Regions from separate parts of the Priestia sp. SIMBA_032 genome, predicted to be linked through region 2. Evidence: a T-box and tRNA genes for the amino acid it is inferred to sense, from the RefSeq annotation. Region 2 holds a T-box; the other holds one or more tRNA genes.

Region 1 (10,422 bases), on a different contig from region 2:
GCGTAGCCATACCCGTTTTAGGTTTACTAATTCCTGGACTGCGCTTTTTGTGGGATAATGCCTGGACGTTTGGTCTATTCATTTCTATCATCGCTTACACGTATCTCATGAGAGGAGATAAAAGTGTATTAGCGCCGGGGGAATATGAAGAAATAACGTTAAAAACAAGCGAAAAACCGATTATCGACAGTCAAACGGCTGATCCAACCATCACCAAATAAATAAGATGAATCCAATCATTAACATGATTGGATTTTTTTATGTGTTAAAACTGTATGGAAGAAAATTGATAAAATTTTTTTGAGTTTTTTTATTGATTTAAGAATTTTTTTTTCATATAATTTAAGTAATAAAAAAATGAAATCGTTTTCTAAATTAACTAATGTAAACGATTTCGATAATTGAAACTTATTTTTTAAAAAATTCACAGGATGTAGAGCTTTTTTGCTGCATAGAGAAAGCGTTTACTTAAAGGGAAGGTGGAAAGCAAGATGGATGCATACTTATTAGCTATTACAGTTGCCGCAATTGTTATTGTTATTGTAGGTGTTTCAGTTTTTAAATGGCATGCGTTTATTAGTTTAACGGTTGCGAGTTTGTTTTTGGCAATTGCTTCTGGGTTATCAATGGATAAAATTGTTGGCGCTTACGAAACGGGAGTGGGCGGTGTTTTAGGCCACTTAGTAGGAATTTTAGCGCTGGGAACAATTTTAGGTAAGCTGATGGCCGATTCAGGTGCCGGCATGCAGGTAGCGGATTATTTCGTAAGAATATTCGGTGTGAAAAGACTGCCATGGGCGATGCTAGTAGCAGGTTTCATTATTGGTATTCCTGTTTTCTTCGAAGTAGGAATTTTAATTCTACTGCCTTTAGTTATTTCCATTCATAAAACAACAAAACAAAATATATTATTGATTGCTCTGCCGGTTATTGCGGGATTATCAATTGTTCACGGTCTCGTTCCTCCTCATCCAGGAGCGATGGCAGCTATTAGTATTTACGGAGCAAATACGGGGAAAGTGCTTTTATATGCATTAATCATTTCAATTCCAGCTGCAGTTATCGCTGGACCAGTTTTTGCAAAATGGGTTCACAAACGAGTGATTCCAGAAGGAGAGCCAGATTTAATTCGTATTACGACAACATCAAAAGATCTTCCTGGTACAGGCGTTTCATTCTTCGTCATTTTACTGCCCGTTCTATTAATGGTCTTAGCAGCTATAGCACCTGTTATTAACGGATTGCCAAGCGGCGTAGTGAAGTTTGTAGAATTAATAGGAAGTCCATTAATTGCACTTTTAATTGCTTGTTTTGCAGCGTTTTACTTGCTTGGAAAACGTCAAGGTATGACAAAAGATGTGATTAAAAAACTAACGGAAGAATGTTTGCTTCCTGTAGGATCTATTGTCTTAATTATTGGTGCAGGGGGCGGCTTCAAACAAGTATTAATCGATAGCGGAGTAGGTACCACGATTGGTCAAATGTCTGAACATCTATCTCTATCACCACTTGTACTTGCATTTTTAATTGCTGGATTAATCCGTATTGCTACAGGTTCAGCGACAGTGGCATTAACAACAGCCGCTGGTATTGTCTCACCAATCATTGAGCATATGTCCGGTGTTAACTTAGAACTGCTTGTTATCGTTACGGGTGCGGGTTCACTAATGTTCTCTCACGTTAATGATGCTGGCTTCTGGATGGTGAAAGAGTATTTAGGATTAACAGTGAAAGAAACGTTCAAAACATGGACCGTTCTGGAAACGCTTCTATCCTTTATTGCTTTTGCAGGGGCACTTATTCTAAATGCATTAATTTAAAAATAAGACTCTTTTACTCTATGTAAAAGAGTCTTATTTTTTTATGAAAGAAAAGAATTTATAAGAAAAATAATCAAAATATTTTATTTATTCGTTAAATTATGGCAAAATAGAAATAGAAGAATAATAGCTTCTAAGAAGGGAATGACAGAGAGTGAGTAATCAACTAGTATTTTTCACAAACTTTTCAGAAGGAAAATTAGATTCAGACGTTTCTTGGTATTGTCCACCAGCTCAATTTCAAATTGATACAGAAACGAATCGATTAGTGATTAAAACAGACGCTAAAACGGATTTTTGGCAGCGTACTCATTATGGCTTTGAAGCGGACAATGGACACTTTCTTTACCGTGAAGTAGAAGGCGACTTTGAAATCATGACAAAGGTGCATACATATCCAGTTAATCGCTACGATCAAGCAGGGCTCATGATTCGTGTATCAAAAGATACGTGGATCAAAACGTCAGTTGAATACAATCCCGATGGTCCTAACCAATTAGGAGCAGTCGTAACCAACCAAGGCTTCTCAGATTGGTCCAGCCAAAATTTTACTCAAAACAAATCAGCGCTTTATTTTAAAATTCAGCGCAAAAACGATGATTACACCGTTTGTTATTCAAGTGATGGAGATTCCTGGACTCAGCTCCGACTCGCTCACTTATTGAACTCAACCAAAGAACCTGTTCAAGTCGGTATTTATGCTTGTAGTCCTCAAGGAGAAGGGTATGAAGCCCAATTTGATTTTATAAAAGTAGAAAAAATGTAAATAAAAACCACGATTTAGCCACTGCTAAATCGTGGTTTTTATTTAGAAAGCGCATTATCTAAAGGCTGTGTGGCAGAAGCGGATGTCGGTTGATTGTGTAAAGCAATTTTTTGCTTGAAGTAGCTGATGACAAAACCTGTAATCGCAATGGATATAACAGAGAAAATTCCTTTTGAAAGTCCAATTGAATACATGCTCGACAGCACGACAAGAAAATCAAATGAAAAATTTACTTTTCCAGGATCCCAGCCGAATTTTCGCTGTGCGAATAATGCTAGAATATTAGCACCGCCGAGAGAAGCTCCGTTCATAAATAAAAGGGATAAGCCAAGGCCGGCAATTAGTCCGCCGGTAACAGCACCCATCAGGCTAGGAAGTGTAAAAGCAGGAAGCAAGTGATCGAGTGAAGTGAGAAGCGATAGCAAAGACACTGATCCTATAGTTGTGGCGGTAAATTTCCATCCCATTTGAAAGAAGGAAAAGAGATAAAAAGGAATATTAATGAGAAAAAAGATCACCGCAAAAGACAAGGGAAGGGCATATGACAAGCTGAGAGACAGACCAGCTGTTCCCCCCGTCACTACGTGAGAGTGCCGCAAGATAAGAACACCAATACTTGCAATCGTACATCCAAGAATAATCCATAAAACTTTTTGCATAAATAAACCCCTTTGTTTGTTTTTTCGGAATTTTCATTTTCAATTATCTACTTTAATGATAGGATATTAAATAAAGAAAACACATGTATAAATGAAGGAAATAATACTTGTTCTGTTATCAACTTGAATAAAGATTTTATTTATTATATTCATTTTGAAAGGAAAGGTTTGGATGGATCAAATCGATGCACAACTATTGTCTATTTTGCAAAGAGACGGACGTATGACGATTAGTGATTTATCAAAAAAGCTGGCTCTTAGCCGTCCAAGCGTATCAGAAAGACTGCAGCGTCTTCAGGAACGAGGAGTGATCCAGCGTTTCAGCGCTACGGTGTCTCCGAAAGCTTTAGGAAGAGATACACAGCTGTTTATTCAAGTAAGCGAATTAAAAAGAAAGCCAGAGGAATTTGAAGACTTTATTGAGCAAAATGAAGACGTGCTTGAATGTCATCGCGTAACGGGGCCGGTTTCTTACTTTATCAAAGCAGCCGTGTCTGGAATGGATGGACTTAGAATGCTCGTGGATGAACTGATTCCTTATGGAAATGTGAATACCTCAATTATTTTAAAGTCTCCTGTAGAAAACAGGATGATTACCCCTATAAAAAAACCGGCCCCATAAGAGGCCGGTTTTTTTGTGTAAGGACATATTAATAAAATCCTTTAATAATATAAAAATGATTTTGTAAAATATCAGGTATTTCTTCTTCTGAAACGTTCCTTTTCGTCTTTTTTCCGCCATCTGTTACAGTTAGCGTTTCACCAGAGAGGGTAATGCGCCCTGTAGGTGTTGCGATAGTAACAAGACGATTGTGTACAAACGGAGAATCAGCTGACGTTTGATTGAACTCACACATAGGAGTAAAGTCAGTCAGTTTCTTAGGAAGCGTAGACACACGGTAGAGTGTTTTCCATACATCATCTTCCCATCGCTGCAGATCATACATATGCTCAGCAACGCTTGTCATACGATAAGAGCCGCTTACATCTTTCACTACTTCGCCACTTAGAGGTATTGGTTTGCGAACAGAATCTCCAAATCCAACGTCCACGATATAAGACTGATTTTCAATCGTCACGAGGTTTGTAGCGTGACTCCCTTCAATTGTCCACGTTCCGTCGGGTTTTTTGACGGTAGCTGAAACGTAAGAGACTTCATATCCGCTTTCTTTTAACAGCCAGCCAAATAGGCCGTTTAATTCATAGCAAAATCCTCCGCGCAAATTTACAATTACTTTTTGAAAAATCCGTTCTAAATCAATGATAATAGGGGTTTGAGACAAAACGTCTAAGTTCTCAAAAGGAACATGAAGCATGTGCTTGTTCTGTAAAGCAGCTAAGTTTTCATACGTTGGGCTATCCGGTTTCTTAGCTAAAAAACGACTAAAATAATAATTAATATTCATCCAATGCACCTCTTAGTAAATCATTTCTCTCTGTCTTCAAGCTTAGCAGAATGTTCATGCAACAGCGCTTTTTCGACTGTTTCTTTGGAAGCAAACCGTTGCAGTATGCGGATGCCAATTTTTAAAGTTGGTACTTTCGTGACATGAGCATCTTCATACGCATGAACTAAGCTATCTTTATGAACTTGTTCGAACGTCCGGTCTTTTAAGATACGTGTAAATATTTCTTTATCTAAATGCAAAGAATCAGCGATTTCTGCTAAGACTTCAATCTGGCTAATGTCTTTTTCATCTTCCCAATAAGCTTTAAAAACAGCATCTACATAAGCACTTTCTTGACCATGTTTTTTAGCAAAATGAAAGCCTTCACGCACTAAATGAGTGCGCGGGACTGCGGGACTGCAGGCATGTCCGGCATCTTCATTTCTACGTGTAGCTGCTGTGCTAAGGGAGCTATCGATTCCAAGGTCTCTCTAAAAAATCTTCTACTTGCTCCATCTGTTGAGCTGGCTCAGGACAAAGTTCAAAAGGTTTCCATTCAATCTCAGCTTTTTGTTCTTTACTGACTTCTCTTAAAGGCTTAGTGGCTAGAAAACATAGTGGACAGAGAAAATCAAAATAAAATTCAACATGCGCTTTCATCCCGTCACGCTCCTTTATAGCATATTTTTATTTTATCAAAAGTAAAGACGGTTCTTCCAACTTGGGAACTGTGGAAAAATAGTTGACAAAATTGGATAACTCTTTCTATAATATAGTCAATACATATCACGAGCGATTAGTTCAGTGGGAGAATACATCCTTGACAGGGATGGGGTCGGGGGTTCGAATCCCTCATCGCTCATACCAAAGCCGTTTTCTTATTAATAAGAGAGCGGCTTTTCTCTTTTGTTTGACAAATCAATGCTATATTAAATCTTGAGCGCGTATAGAAGAATTAAAGTATAATGAAACATAGTGCATCAGGTCATGATAAAGATAATCACTAATTTAAAATAAATGAGGGTACAAAATGAATCAAAGAAGTTTTAGTCAATATGGTCTTAGTGACAAGGTAGCTAAGGCGCTTTCTAGTCTGCAATACAATCATCCTACGGAAGTACAAAGCAAGGTGCTTCCCATCGCGCTAGAAGAAAGAGATGTTGTCGTGAAGTCTCAAACAGGAAGTGGAAAAACGGCTTCCTTTGGCATTCCACTGTGTGAATTAGTTAATTGGGAAGAAAATAAGCCCCAAGCCTTAGTGTTAACACCTACACGAGAGCTGGCTGCACAGGTAAAAGAAGATATTACCAATATCGGCCGTTTTAAGCGAATTAAAGCAGCAGCTGTTTACGGAAAATCACCGTTTGCCAAGCAAAAAGTAGAATTAAAGCAAAAAACACATATTGTTGTAGGTACGCCTGGGCGAGTGCTTGATCATATAGAAAAAGAAACGCTTGCATTAGAGAAAATTCGTTATTTGGTTATTGATGAAGCAGATGAAATGCTAAATATGGGTTTTATTGACCAAGTAGAAGCAATTATTCAACATCTTCCTAGTGAACGTGTAACGATGCTTTTCTCCGCTACGCTTCCTGAAGATATTGAAGAGCTGTCTCGCAAATATATGAAGAAGCCGGTTGATGTTGAAATTAAAGCGAACGGATTAACAACAAGCACGATTGACCATTCTGTTATAACAGTAGAAAATGAACGTAAATTTGAACTGCTGAAAGACGTAACTACAGTAGAAAATCCGGACAGCTGCATCATTTTTTGCCGCACGCAAGAGCAGGTAAATACGCTGTTAGACGATTTAGATGATCTTGGATATCCTTGTGATAAAATTCACGGGGCAATGGTGCAAGAAGACCGTTTTGAGGTTATGAATGATTTCAAGAAAGGTAAATTTCGCTATTTAGTGGCGACAGATGTAGCTGCGAGAGGCATTGATATTGATAATATCACACACGTTATTAACTACGACCTTCCGTTAGAAAAAGAAAGCTACGTTCATCGTACAGGAAGAACGGGACGTGCCGGTAAAAACGGGAAAGCGATCACATTTGTAACGCCTTATGAAGAGAGAATGCTATCGGAAATTGAAGAATATATCGGTTTTTCAATTCCAACATCTCCCCCTCCTTCTAAAGAAGAAGTACAGCAGGCAGCATCCGCTTTTACTGAAAAAATCAATGAGCGTCCAGAAGTTAAAAAGGATAAAAGCGAGTCATTAAATAAAGACATTATGAAGCTGTATTTTAACGGAGGAAAGAAAAAGAAAATTAGAGCGGTTGATTTTGTGGGAACAATTGCGAAGTTAGACGGAGTAACCGCAGACGATATTGGAATTATTACGATTCAAGAAAATGTCTCTTATGTAGAGATTTTGAATGGAAAAGGTCCAAAAGTGTTACAAGCAATGAAAAACAAAACGATTAAAGGAAAGAAACTAAAAGTTCATAAAGCAATTAAATAGCAGAAGGAAGTCCATCTTTTTAAAGATGGGCTTTATTTATACAGCCAATAAAGGAGTTGAAAATATGAAGTACATAAAAGAAGCGTGTGTAGAAGGGTATGAGCAGGCAAAAAAAGCCGAAAAGCTAGGAGCAGACCGCATTGAATTATGTGACAATCTCAGTCAAGGAGGCACTACGCCAAGTTACGGCACCATTCAATATGCAAGCGAACATCTTGATACAGATATCAACGTGATTATTCGTCCAAGAATTGGTGATTTTGTATATTCCGAAGCAGAATATCAAATTATGAAAAAAGACGTTAAAACATGTAAAGACCTTGGAGTGAACGGAGTAGTATTCGGCATTTTAACAGAAGAAGCTGAAATCGATTACGGACGCACTAAAGAGTTAATAGCAGAAGCTCGTCCTTTAAGCATTACATTTCATATGGCATTTGATGAGACTAAAGATAAATACAAAGCCATTGATATACTTAGTGAATTGGGAGCAGACCGTATTTTGACAAAAGGAGGGAAAGGATCTGCTTTGCAAAATCTGCATATGCTCCGAGAATTGATCACATATGCTAATGAACGTATTATTATTTTGCCCGGCGGAGGAATTCATGAAGGCAACGCAGAGCGGGTTATGAAAGAAACAAAAGCAGCTGAATTACACGGAACAAAAATTGTAGGAGATTTATCTCGTTAAATAAAAAAGCTGTTCCAAAAGGAACAGCTTTTTTATTTTGATGTATTTTCTTTTGCTGCTAAGCCGCTCGTCATTTTGGTACGCTGAAAGAAAAAAGAACCTACGACGAGTACAGCAATTAAAAGAGTTAAGAAGAACTGAGAACGTAATGAATCAATAAATGCCATGGCTATAAAAATACCAGTGATGGCAAGGATTGTAGCGTAAGTTAAGTAAGGAAATAACCACATTTTAATTTTTAATGCTTCGGGATTTTCTTTTTCATATTTTTTTCTCATTTTAATCTGTGAAAATGCAATAACAAGATATACAAGAAGCGCTACGCCGCCTGATGCATTCACTAAAAACAAAAAGATTTTGTCTGGTGAAATGTAGTTAAAGATAACGCTAACGTACGAGATAACTGTACATGCTAATATCGCACTAACCGGCACGCCTTTTTTGTTTAATTTTGAAAAGCTTTTTGGCGCATCGCCGTTTTGAGACATGGAAAACAGCATGCGAGAACTTGTATACAGGCCAGAATTCAGACAGGAAAGAACGGCTGTTAAAATGATAAAGTTCATAATTTGAGCTGCGGCCGGTACATTCACTAATTCAAGAATAGATACAAATGGGCTTTTCATTAGGCTTGACGAATTCCATGGAAGAACCGTTACTAAAATAAAGATAGATCCTAAATAGAAAAATAAGATGCGATAAATAACGGTATTGGTCGCGATAGTAATGGCTTTTTCAGGCTGAGACGATTCACCTGCTGCGGTTGCGACAATTTCTGTTCCCATAAAGGAGAACATGACAAGGGCAATTCCTAAAAATACAGAGCTAATTCCATTCGGTAAAAAGCCGCCTTTGTGCAAAAGGTTGGAAGTGCCGGGAGAATCAATTCCTGGAATGAATCCACAAATAATAGCTATACCTAAAAGTAAAAAAAGAACGATACTGACGACTTTAATGAGGGAAAACCAATATTCAAATTCTCCGAAAGATTTAACAGAGTACAGATTGGTCATCGTTAATAAAAAAGTAAGAGCCAAGCTTACTCCCCAAGACGGCAAAGACGGGAACCAGTATTGAATAATATTTGCACCTGCAATGGCTTCAACAGCAATAACGATAACCCAGAAAAACCAATAGAGCCAGCCAATGGTGTAGCCGGCCCAAGGGCCTAATGCTTCTTTTGCATAAGTGGAAAAAGAACCGCTGGAAGGATTTGCAGTAGACATTTCGCCAAGCATTCGCATGACTAAAATAACGAGCAAACCAGCAAATGCGTACGAAAAAATAGATCCCGGTCCGGCGGTGTTAATGAGTGATCCGCTTCCGATAAACAATCCAGCCCCGATAATTCCTCCAAGAGAAATCATGGTGATATGCCGGATCTTTAACTCTTTTTTTAACTGTGGCTGTGGATGGCTGTTCATTTGTAACCTCCTATATAACCTGAATTTTTAGTTAATATGGAGAATTATAGTATGTTGTAAGACGTATGGACAGGATGTTGTTAGAGGTTCTTTCATAAAAAAAGCGGATATGAATTGTTACATTCATATCCGGCTTACTCTGACACAGACATTCATTATGCGTATAAAGTACCTGATTAGCGTCTTTTTCCTTTTTTATAATAAGCAATGTAGATGAATTTCTTATGAATGGTAGCTGAAAATAAGCTGAATGATTGTTTCAAATAAGTTAATCAAAAGAGGTATACATTCTATTAAAGGATAATGTGGAATAATATTCAAACTCTCTGTAAAGCGCTAAATGCGGGTTTTCCTTTCTGAAAACGGGTATATATAGTAGTAAGAAGTTTATTCTTTTGCTAAGTATAAAAGAAAGATGTGCGATAGAAACAGGAGGTTATAAATAATGAAACATGTTGAAGTAGTAGAAAAAGGAGCAAACATTAACGAAGCAGTTAATCAATTTGCAGATAAAGGTTTTGAGAAAAATGAAGTATACGTGTTTACCTATGACAAGAAAAATTCTAAAAATTTAACAGAAGTAACGGACACAAATATTATTCGACTGTCTGAAGAAGGTCCTTTACATTCAGCAGCGAGTTTATTTTTAACAAGAGAAGATGAGCTTCGAACAAAAATGGCTTCACTAGGCTTATCAAAAGACGAAACAAAAAAATATGAAGAAGAGTTAAAGAAAGGCAGTGCGATTGTAGTGGCTGCTACTGGGGAAAGAAAAGACGTTTAAGTTTAATAGAGGCTATGGCAAAAGTGGTTTAGTTAAAGGAAGATCCGAACGCGTTTGATTCTTGATGAAGAATCAAACGCGTTCGTTTTTTTTATGTGGACGGTGTAACAAGTGATCTGTATGAGCTCCTTTATCCCATTTGTTCGTCTTTGGATTCAATTGATTTCGTTATGCCTCACACTTTTTTTGTTTTTCCAATATATGATTGATAAAACTAATGGTATTAGTTAAAATAAAAACTAATACCATTAGTTTTTATTTTGATAATAGGGGATGAGGAAATGAGAATAGTTCGTGAGAAAATGTTGTATCAATTAACGTTTTTGCCTCGCTTTTTTCCAGTGAATTGTTATTTAGTCGAAGAGAAAGACAGTCTTACGTTAATTGATGCGGCTCTTCCTTACAGCGCGT
Region 2 (10,422 bases):
CAAAATGCAAAGGTAAAAATTCCATAATTCAATTTCTTCATTTCATAAGTAACATTTTTTATTTTCTATACTTTTTTCATAGATGTCAACGCCAAATATTGTATGATAAAAAGTCATACTTTGTCTATTAATAACGAATGATTGTAAAGAACTTGTCATTTAAAATCATGACTACTATTATAACCCAAGGATTTTAAAAAGCATAGCCTTACATGTATCCTTTTTCTTTTAAACTAATATATTTTCGATCCCCGATAATTAAATGATCTAACAATTCAATTCCTATGATAAATCCGCACTCTTTTAAGCGCTTCGTTACCTCTATATCTTCTCTGCTGGGAGTAGGGTCGCCGGAGGGATGATTATGAATACAAATAAGAGATGCAGCTGAACGGCGAAAGGCTTCTTTAAATACTTCTCTTGGATGGACAATAGATGAATTGAGGCTTCCGATAAAAATGGTTTGCTTGTGGAGAACTTGATTTTTCGTGTTGAGGTATAAACAGACGAAATGCTCTTGGGACAGCACGCGCATTTCTTCCATCACATAATTAGCACCGTCTTCAGGGCCATGAATGGTATATCGCTGACTAGATTTCCGCTGTACAATCCTCTTGCCTATTTCAATAGCCGCTATAATTTGAATCGCTTTTGCAGGTCCAATACCTTTAATATTCATCATTTCATCAAGCGATGCATGCTGCAAAAGTTGAAGACCTTCAAAATGCGTTAATATGCGATTGGACAGCTGAAGAACAGATTCATCTTTGGTTCCAGTGCGCAGCAAAATAGCAATAAGCTCGTGGTTAGAAAGACTAGAAGCACCCATTGCCACAAGGCGCTCTCGAGGTCTTTCATCTTGAGGAAAATCTTTAATTAGCAATGATTGATCCAATCTCGTCACTCCTTTTTAGTAGACGAAACCGTATTGTTTTAGCTCACGTATTGTTCGGGAGAGCGGCAAGCCCACCACGGAGAAATAGTCTCCTTCAATTTTTTTAACTAGCGCAGCACCGAGACCTTGAATTCCATAAGAACCAGCCTTATCCATAGGCTCTCCTGACTCTACGTACTGTACGATTTCATCTTGTTCAATCGGCCAAAACTCTACATCAGTTTGTTCATAAAACGTATAAACTTTTGCATTTGATACGAACGCCACTCCAGTTAACACCTGATGTTTTTGACCTGACAGCATCGTAAGTGTTTCAATCGCTTCTTGTTTCGTTTTTGGCTTTCCTAAAATACGATTGCCATATACGACAACTGTATCGGCACCTAGGACCATATCCTCTTTATAATGCGAGGCGACGTCCACTGCTTTTTGCCTAGCTAAATCCATTACTACCTCGGACGGAGTGTATGATGGATTGACGATTTCTTCAATTGTACTAACGTGAACGGTAAAAGGAATGTGAAGCTGCTGAAGTAATTCTTTTCGACGAGGAGAGCCTGAGGCTAAAATTAATGTTTGTTTCATACATCTCACCTTTGCATTTTGATTTTAAAAAGAAGGACACACCGTTATTTTAGCAATTTCATCTCTAAATGACAATAAACAAGTGAGGCAGCATTACACTACCTCACCTGTTAAGACGTTACAAGGCTTTCATACTGCTGAAGAGCTTTTAACACGTAGCGCTGAGCAAGCCAAGCATCTTTACTGCTTTGATTGTCTTCATATGAAGAAAGAGAAGCAGCAGCCTTTTGAAGTGTGCTCACCATGGTCTTAATGTCTTCATTTGACGCTTCTTTCTGAACTTTTGTCAGCTCTTTTTTCAGAGATTTGATATCGGCTACCCGCTCTCCTTCAATCGCTTTAACAGATTGATCTAAGAGATTAGCCATAAACGGCTGCGCTGTTGTTATAACCGTTTGATCTTTTTTCCCTAGTTCGCTAGTGGGCTTAATTTCATAAGACTTTACATATACATCTTTACCTTGTTGTTTATATGTTTTACTAAGTGCCTTCGCTGTTTCTTCTCCAGTGGCAGCACCAACGACAAGAGAATAGGTTTTAGGTGAAAAGATCTCGCCTGCTTCGTTCTCTTCTTTCCATTTATCCATTGCTTTATTTGCAGCAGCTTTTGATGAAAAAGCACCTGCTTGTACAATGTAAAAGGAAAAAGGTTCTAAAGTAGAAGCAGCAGCTGACGTATCCTTCGATTCCCGTTCGTTTTTCTTTTCAGCTTTACCAACACTTTCAGTGGCAGACGCTGTTTGAGCAGCTTTTTCTTCTTTCGTCTGCTCACTCGTTTGTGCTTTTCCTACAGGCTGTTCGCTTCCCGTCATCATTTTCACACCAACCATACCGATGCCGCTGCCTATTCCGACTGCTAGCAGTACAATCACAGCCGTTCGTTTGATCACACCGCCGTTTACCGTTTTAATCGAAACATTTTTAGGATGTAATCGCGGCTTTTTCTTTTTTTCATTTCTTACATCTTCAATAAACACCACTTTATTTTCTTCCACATGAGAATCTTTGGATGGCGGCTCCGGAAGCACCCACGTAAATTCGTCTTTTTCTGGCGCTTGTTCTTCCTTCTCATCCTTGGATTGACCATTGATTTTAATTGAAATTTTTCGTTCCTGCTTGTCCACTGCCCCACCGCCTTTAGTTAACGTAGTCTTAGTACCGGTTGCAAGCTGAGGTAAACCGACATAAAACATACACTTTTTTCCATGCTATCATAGAAGAAAAAAAAAATAACAAGACATTTGTCGTCTTGTTACAAAAGGTTTTCGCTATTTAGTTACAGAAATTTCAAATTTGTCGAAGACTTGAAGCTCAATAAAAATAGTTGCTAACATACCAATCTATCAATTCGTTTCCATGAAAATAAGCAGCGATTGTCCCTATAAAAATAAAAGGAACGAAAGGAATTGGTACACCTACCTTTGCCTTTTTCATTAATAACGCTCCTATACTAACGGTTCCGCCTATTAATATAGCTAAAAAAAGCGATAGCAAAACAAGCTTTACTCCAAGCACAATACCAATCAAACCATACAATTTAATATCTCCTTCTCCAAGGCCTCCTCTGCTGAGAAATGCGACTAGAAAGAGGAGAAAAAATGCTATTCCTCCTCCCATTAAGGAATCACTCCACGAAGTTAATGGAATGAAAAGACGCTCAAGAAGAAAGATAGGCAAAAAGAAAAGCAGCACCTTATTTGGGACAATCATATAAGCTATATCTGAGACAACTATAATTGTTAAAAAAGAAACAAAGGTTAATATGACAATCAGTTCTAACGTCATATTTAATCTAAAAAAAGCATATACAAATAAACTTCCTGTCGAAAATTCTACGAACGGGTAGATGAAGGAGATTTTTTTGCGACACATACCACATTTTCCTGCATTTTTAATATAGGAGACTATGGGAATTAACTGTTGTGGAGAAAGAACGTATAAACAGTGTGGACAATGAGATCTTGGAGATAAAATAGATTTTTTCTGAGGAATTCTAAGGCCTGCTACGTTATATAATGAACCTAGAGTGAGACCTGAAACAAATAGATAAAGGTAAATTAAACTCATACGACTCCTTCCATTTCAGGGGTACAGAATACTAACTGTAGATTTTCTTTTGAATAGGGCAATGTATCTTTTCCTTTTAAATAGCTGCCAATAAACGGAATGAGAAAAGCTGCTAGAAGACCTATTATGATAACCAGTATGATCACTTGCATTAGAGAAAGTCCTTTATTCTTCGTGGACAGTTTATCCATTTCCACACCTCTCCTTTATTGATTAGTATCAAACAGCTCCTTCATTAATACACTGAATCATAATACCCATAAAAGTCATATTCTGTATGCCTCCTTCCTTAAAACACACCTTTTATAGGTAATAAGGATTATACCACTAAAAAACAAAAACAGCATAAAAAAACGTCTGCAAAAGCAGACGTTTTTTAATAGTAAGGAGCCATAAATAAGTAGACAATTACACCTGTAAGACTTACATAAAGCCAGATTGGCATTGTCCATCTCACAATTTTTTTATGTTTTTCAACTTGCATTGTCCAGCCCCACACAAGTGCAAACAGTGCCAGCGGAACAATAATCGCTGCTAGGAAACTGTGTGTGATCAAAATAAAGAAGTAAATGGGACGAACGATTCCTTCCCCACCGAACGTAGCTGTTTCTGTAGAAATGTAGTGGAACGTTAAATATGAAACTAAAAAGAGCAGTGTGGAAGTAAATGCTGCTAAAATAAAACCTTTATGAGCATTGATATTTTTCCTGAAAATTGAAATCAACGCTGCAACTAAAAAAATAAACGTAAAACTATTCAAAATAGCATTTAACCGTGGAAAGATAGTCAAATCAAAACTTACTTTTCCTTGATAGCCAATATTCGAAAAGAATAGCAGTAAAATAATAACATTCGCTATCACTGAAAAGGTAAGAATAATACCGGTAAAGTTTTTATTACTTTTCGGTACAATTTTTTCATTATTCTTACTCATGTTAACAATCTCCTTATTTAGTGATGTACATGTTTATTATATATCACTTACCTAGGGGGTGAAAGTGACAATACTTTGAACTTAGTGCTTCCTTATTATCCGTATCCCTTCCTTACATTATGTTAAAAGCAGCAAGATTCCACTTGCTGCTTTTGCTCATTTGAGAAGAAAAGCCCGCACTTCTGATATAAAATACAGAGACCCTGTAATCACGACCATGTCTTGTTCACCTGTCGCCTTTTTCTTTACGTAAGCAATTGCTTTTTTCCAATCCTCGTCCATATGCTTATTATGATGAGTACTCATCTCATAAAGCTCCGCGGCTGTGCGAGCACGAGGAAAGTCAAACGACGTAAATGTAATACTTGCAGCGATTGTTTCAAGTTCTTGGACCATTCGATCAGCGCTTTTATCATTTAAGCAGCTGAAAACTAAATGAATGTTTCGACCTTCATAATGAAGGCGTAAAGTAGATAACAGGCTATCAATGCCTTCTGCATTATGAGCCCCATCAATAATCGTTAAAGGATGCTCATTTACTATCTCAAAGCGGCCGTTCCACTTTGTATGCTGAATCCCTTTTATCATTTGCTCATTGGAGATAGAAAGCTTTTTCTTTTCTTTTAAATAACACACGGCCATCACAGCCAAAGCTGCATTTTTAACTTGATGATAGCCAAGCATATTTAATTGCAAGTGTTCAAATGTGCCATACGGTGTTTTTAACGTAAAGCCTTCTCCATTTGCTAAGGGCTCATAGTTTTCAATTTTAAATTCTTTTCCTAACACAAATAACGGAGCCTGCTTCGAATTTGCCTCTTCTGTAATGACGTCAAGCGCCTTTACCTGCTCGGCACCCGTAATAATAGGGACTTCTTTTTTAATAATCCCCGCTTTTTCTGCTGCAATTTCTTCTACCGTATCACCTAGTATCGCCATGTGATCAAATCCAATGTTTGTAATAACACTCACCATAGGATTCACAACGTTTGTTGAATCATATCGTCCCCCAAGACCTGTTTCAAACACAGCATAGTCAACTGAATCATGATAGCCGAAATAAAGAAAAGCCATGATTGTAATCACTTCAAATTCCGTTGCTGACCCTAAGTCCGTATGTTCTAGTCGCTCCACTACAGGCTTTACTTCCTGAACAAGAGCGGTCATTGCTTGATCTGAAATAGGCTGTCCATTCACGCTAATCCGCTCATTAAATGTTTCGATATAAGGAGAAGTAAACGTTCCAACTTTATACCCTGCTTCTTCTAACATGTTTCGCAAATAAGAAACTGTAGAACCTTTACCATTCGTCCCAGCAACATGAATAGCATTTATATTTTGCTGTGGGAAATCAAGCTGCTCTAGCATCCATTCCATTCGTTCTAACCCCGGCTTGATTCCAAAGCGAAGTCTGTTATGAATCCAATCAAGCGCTTCTTCATATGTCGTTATCATCTTTTATTCACCTTTCTTTTCCATCGCTATTATTATGTAAAGAAAAAACGTCGCTATACAAGCCACGCTTTTTCTGTTCATTCATTAACCCATTGATTATCCGCGTAATTCAGCAATACGAGACTGAACAGCTTCGCGTTTTTCAACGTAATCTTGCTCTTTTGCACGCTCTTCTTCTACTACTTTAGCAGGCGCTTTTGCAATAAAGCCTTGGTTGTTTAATTTCTTTTGTACACGTTCTACTTCTTTGTTTAACTTGTCGTATTCTTTTTCTAAACGTGCGATTTCTTCTTCGATATTAATTAAACCTTCCAGAGGTAAAATTAATTCTGCTCCTGTTACAACAGCACTCATCGCTTTTTCATCTAATGAAACCTCAGTTGAAATCACAAGCTCACTTGGATTACAGAAACGTTCTACATACGCACGGTTCTTTTCAAGCTGGCTTTGAATATTTTCATCTTTAGCTTTAATAAATAATTTTACTTGTTTGCTCATCGGCGTGTTCACTTCAGCACGAATATTACGAACAGCACGGATAATATCTACAAGTAAACGCATATCGTTAGCAGCTTCTTTATCCGAAAGCTCAGCGCGTACTTCCGGCCATTTAGCTACTGTAATTGATTCGCCTTCATGCGGCAAGCTTTGCCAAATTTCCTCAGTAATAAACGGCATGAATGGATGTAAAAGTCGCATTGTGTTATCAAGTACATAAGCTAAAATTGAGCGAGTTGTCTTTTTAGCTGCTTCGTCTTCTCCGTAAAGAGGAAGTTTAGCCATTTCAATGTACCAATCGCAGAAATCATCCCAAATAAAGTTATAGAGAATGCGTCCAACTTCACCGAATTCATATTTGTCAGCTAATTTTGTTACGTGCTCAATCGTCTCATTTAAGCGCGTTAAAATCCATTTATCAGCAACGGATTTTTCACCTGATAAATCAAGCTCTTCAAATGTGATGCCGTCCATGTTCATTAATGCAAAACGAGAAGCATTCCAAATTTTATTTGCAAAGTTCCACGTCGCTTCGACTTTTTCAAAGCTGAAGCGTAAATCTTGTCCTGGTGAGCTTCCTGTAGATAAGAAGTAGCGAAGAGAGTCCGCACCGTATTTCTCGATTACTTCCATTGGATCTACGCCGTTACCAAGTGATTTACTCATTTTACGACCTTCAGCATCTCGTACAAGACCGTGAATGAGTACATCGTCAAACGGACGTTTACCCGTAAATTCAAGACCTTGGAAAATCATACGAGATACCCAGAAGAAGATAATGTCGTAGCCTGTTACAAGCACATTTGTTGGGTAGTAGCGTTTGAAATCAGCTGCATCCACATCCGGCCAGCCCATTGTTGAGAACGGCCATAGCGCTGAACTGAACCATGTGTCTAATACATCTGAATCCTGTTCCCAGTTTTCGATATCTGCTGGAGCCTCATGATCTACGTATACTTCTCCAGTTTCTTTGTGATACCAAGCTGGAATGCGGTGTCCCCACCAAAGCTGACGCGAAATACACCAGTCGCGAATATTTTCCATCCAGTGTAAGTACGTCTTTTCAAAACGGTCAGGTACAAAGTTTACTTTTTCTTCTTGTTTTTGAAGATCTACTGCTTTATCTGCTAACGGCTGCATTTTTACAAACCATTGAGTTGATAAATAAGGTTCAACAACGGCACCGCTTCGTTCACTGTGACCTACTGAATGCATGTGGTCTTCAATGTTGAACAATACGCCGTCTTCTTGAAGGTCTTTAACAATTTGCTTACGACAAGCAAAACGATCCATTCCTTCATATTTACCTGCTTTGTCATTCATCGTACCGTCTTGATTCATCACTAAAATACGCTCTAAATTATGACGGTTTCCAATTTCAAAATCGTTCGGGTCATGAGCAGGCGTAATTTTTACCGCACCAGAACCGAATTCCATATCAACATAATCATCGCCTACGATAGGAATTTCACGCCCTACAATCGGAAGGATCACCTTTTTGCCGATTAAGTGCTTATAGCGATCGTCTTCAGGGTGAACAGCTACAGCCGTATCTCCTAGCATCGTTTCAGGACGAGTTGTTGCGATTTCAATATGTCCAGAACCGTCTGCTAACGGATAGCGCATATGATAAAACGCACCTTGTACATCTTTGTAAATAACCTCGATGTCTGAAAGAGCTGTTTTTGTAGCTGGATCCCAGTTAATAATATATTCTCCGCGATAGATTAACCCTTTTTTGTAAAGCGTTACGAATACTTCACGCACTGCTTTAGAAAGACCTTCATCAAGTGTAAAGCGCTCGCGTGAATAGTCCAAGCCCAGTCCTAGCTTCGACCACTGCTGGCGAATAAAGCTTGCATATTCTTCTTTCCATTTCCACGTTTCAGCTACAAAGTTTTCGCGGCCTAAATCGTAGCGGCTTTTCCCTTCGCTGCGAAGCTTTTCTTCTACTTTTGCCTGCGTTGCAATCCCTGCATGGTCCATGCCTGGAAGCCATAGAACGTCATAGCCTTGCATGCGCTTCATACGCGTTAAAATATCTTGTAACGTTGTATCCCAAGCGTGGCCTAAATGCAGCTTGCCCGTTACGTTTGGGGGTGGAATTACAATTGTATACGGCTCTTTTTCAGGATCATTTGTTGCTTCAAAAAACTTCCCGTCTAACCAATACTGATAACGATTTTCTTCAACGGTTTTTGGATCATACTTCGTTGGAAGAGTCACTTCTTTTTCAGACATAATGTATACCTCCATAATATAAAGTTTCAGTCTTTAGAAACTGTGTAAACCTTTTATAAACATAAAAAAACTCCTTTCCTAATAAAAGGACGAAAGGAGTTGATTTCGCGGTACCACCTTTTTTTATAGACGTATCCCGTTTGATAAGCCTATACACTTCATTTCATAACGGTTGATTAACCGGCTTTTTCTACTGAGCTATGCAGCTGTTCAAAAAAGCTACTCATAGGCGACATTCCGAGTGCACATTCTTAAGAAATCTCACAGCAGCTGATTCCTCTCTCTGAAAGACGAACATCCCGTACTCTTCCTATTCACTGTATTTATGTATGAATTTCTCTTAATTATACTATATGAAAAAATGTTGAATCGTCAATAATCTTCTCCACTTTTTTACGATAATATTCATAATTTTTTTGTTCTGCTCTTTATTTTTTCATTCACTCGCTAAATTTGGAAATAAAATGAAGAGTCCACTCAAAAAAATGTCACCATTTCTTACTTTTTTCATATACTGACTTTAACCTGGGCACGTGGATTGAAAGGGGCATGTACAAATGAAGAAACGAATAAATGTAAATTCGTATCAGCTGCAGCGGTGGCTCAAAACAGCAGGAGCGGCTTGTGGACAGTTTATTGTTCCTTTAACAATTTTTCAAGGTATACGTACACTATTTTTTCCTACAACCTTTGATGTACTGTTGTTGGCACTGCTTGCCATACTAGCGGTTGCTTTATATTCGGACTGGATTTAAAAGCCCAAGCGCTATTCGTTCGCTTGGGCTTGTGCAGCTGCTTCCGCTGCCATTTTTTTTTGCTGATCTACTTCAAATATTTTAATATTCAGCTGTTCAATATTTTTCGTCAGCCAGTATGCTCGAATAAATGACTGCATATGTTCAAGCTCCGTTTTACTTTCTTTATGATGCCTATATTGAACGATACACTGATACAGGGGTTCTGGAAACGCTAAATAACTGTGCAAAAGCAGTCTTTCCTCTTCTCTGAGAGCAAAATGTTTTTCATAAGTGCTAAACCACTCATAGCTGTCATAGGTAGTTACTGGGTACGTGCGAAGAGTACGGAAATAAAATGAGACCAGATCATAAATCGGTGAAGCATCTTTTGCATGTTCAAAATTAATAAAAAAACCATTTCCCCGTTCGTCATAGATAAAATGTTTAGCCGATAGCTTTCCATGAGAAGTAACCAGCCGGATCTTTTCTTTTTCTTCCATTTCATCGTTCCACTGATCGAGCTTTCCAAAACCAAATTCAAGTGCTCTCGTCATTTCGTAATAAAATGTACAGTAATGCAATTCAAACGGTGACATATAAACTTTCTTCTCGCATTCTACTACGTATTGCTTCAGCTCTTCCTGACGTTTTTCCCACGTTTCTTTCATCGATGTATAATGATTTTCTATATCTTCTTTTTTTACTTCTACTTCCTGCGCCGAAGCGCCGTGAAGCTTAGCAAGCTCTTGAAATAATTTATGATATCGAATATCACGCTCTTCGGTTGGGTTATTTGGGAGCCACGGCATTAAGTAATATGAGCCGCTTTCATCTGAAACAATGGGCTGAGAACGTTTCGTTTGATAAATAGGGACAAAGCCCATCCATCCTTTTTGATACACGTTCTGCAGCTTTTGAATGAAGCTCTGATTTCGTTCTTGATGATTCGTCATTTCTTTCAGCGCAAATACGCCGGTTTTCGTATAGACTTTTTTTACTTTTCCGTAGTC

The links. A T-box is a leader RNA that pairs with one kind of tRNA and senses whether it is charged. The one in region 2 lies ahead of SB717_RS07065 (valine--tRNA ligase), so its partner is inferred to be a tRNA-Val.
Region 1: it encodes a tRNA-Val, which carries the amino acid that the T-box ahead of SB717_RS07065 (valine--tRNA ligase) is inferred to sense. The anticodon was not compared.

The regions. Positions count from the first base shown of each region.
Region 1 is NZ_JAWRXD010000001.1:1,059,331-1,069,752, reverse strand. Features, by position in the region: gene SB717_RS05315 (NCS1 family nucleobase:cation symporter-1) at 1-221, shown strand, start outside; gene SB717_RS05310 (GntT/GntP/DsdX family permease) at 492-1,820, shown strand; gene SB717_RS05305 (DUF1349 domain-containing protein) at 1,975-2,586, shown strand; gene SB717_RS05300 (YitT family protein) at 2,625-3,245, opposite strand; gene SB717_RS05295 (Lrp/AsnC family transcriptional regulator) at 3,418-3,867, shown strand; gene SB717_RS05290 (arylamine N-acetyltransferase family protein) at 3,896-4,651, opposite strand; gene SB717_RS05285 (DsbA family oxidoreductase) at 4,672-5,025, opposite strand; gene SB717_RS05280 (DsbA family protein) at 5,105-5,293, opposite strand; tRNA gene SB717_RS05275 (tRNA-Val) at 5,424-5,495, shown strand; gene SB717_RS05270 (DEAD/DEAH box helicase) at 5,664-7,109, shown strand; gene SB717_RS05265 (copper homeostasis protein CutC) at 7,174-7,803, shown strand; gene SB717_RS05260 (amino acid permease) at 7,836-9,227, opposite strand; gene SB717_RS05255 (YflT domain-containing protein) at 9,673-10,011, shown strand; gene SB717_RS05250 (MBL fold metallo-hydrolase) at 10,293-10,422, shown strand, end outside.
Region 2 is NZ_JAWRXD010000002.1:227,054-237,475, reverse strand. Features, by position in the region: gene radC (RadC family protein) at 209-895, opposite strand; gene SB717_RS07095 (Maf family protein) at 911-1,480, opposite strand; gene SB717_RS07090 (SPOR domain-containing protein) at 1,591-2,673, opposite strand; gene SB717_RS07085 (prepilin peptidase) at 2,792-3,547, opposite strand; gene SB717_RS07080 (hypothetical protein) at 3,544-3,738, opposite strand; gene SB717_RS07075 (DUF420 domain-containing protein) at 3,924-4,481, opposite strand; gene SB717_RS07070 (bifunctional folylpolyglutamate synthase/dihydrofolate synthase) at 4,638-5,936, opposite strand; gene SB717_RS07065 (valine--tRNA ligase) at 6,033-8,675, opposite strand; T-box leader at 8,758-9,002, opposite strand; gene SB717_RS07060 (hypothetical protein) at 9,233-9,430, shown strand; gene ysxE (spore coat protein YsxE) at 9,442-10,422, opposite strand, start outside.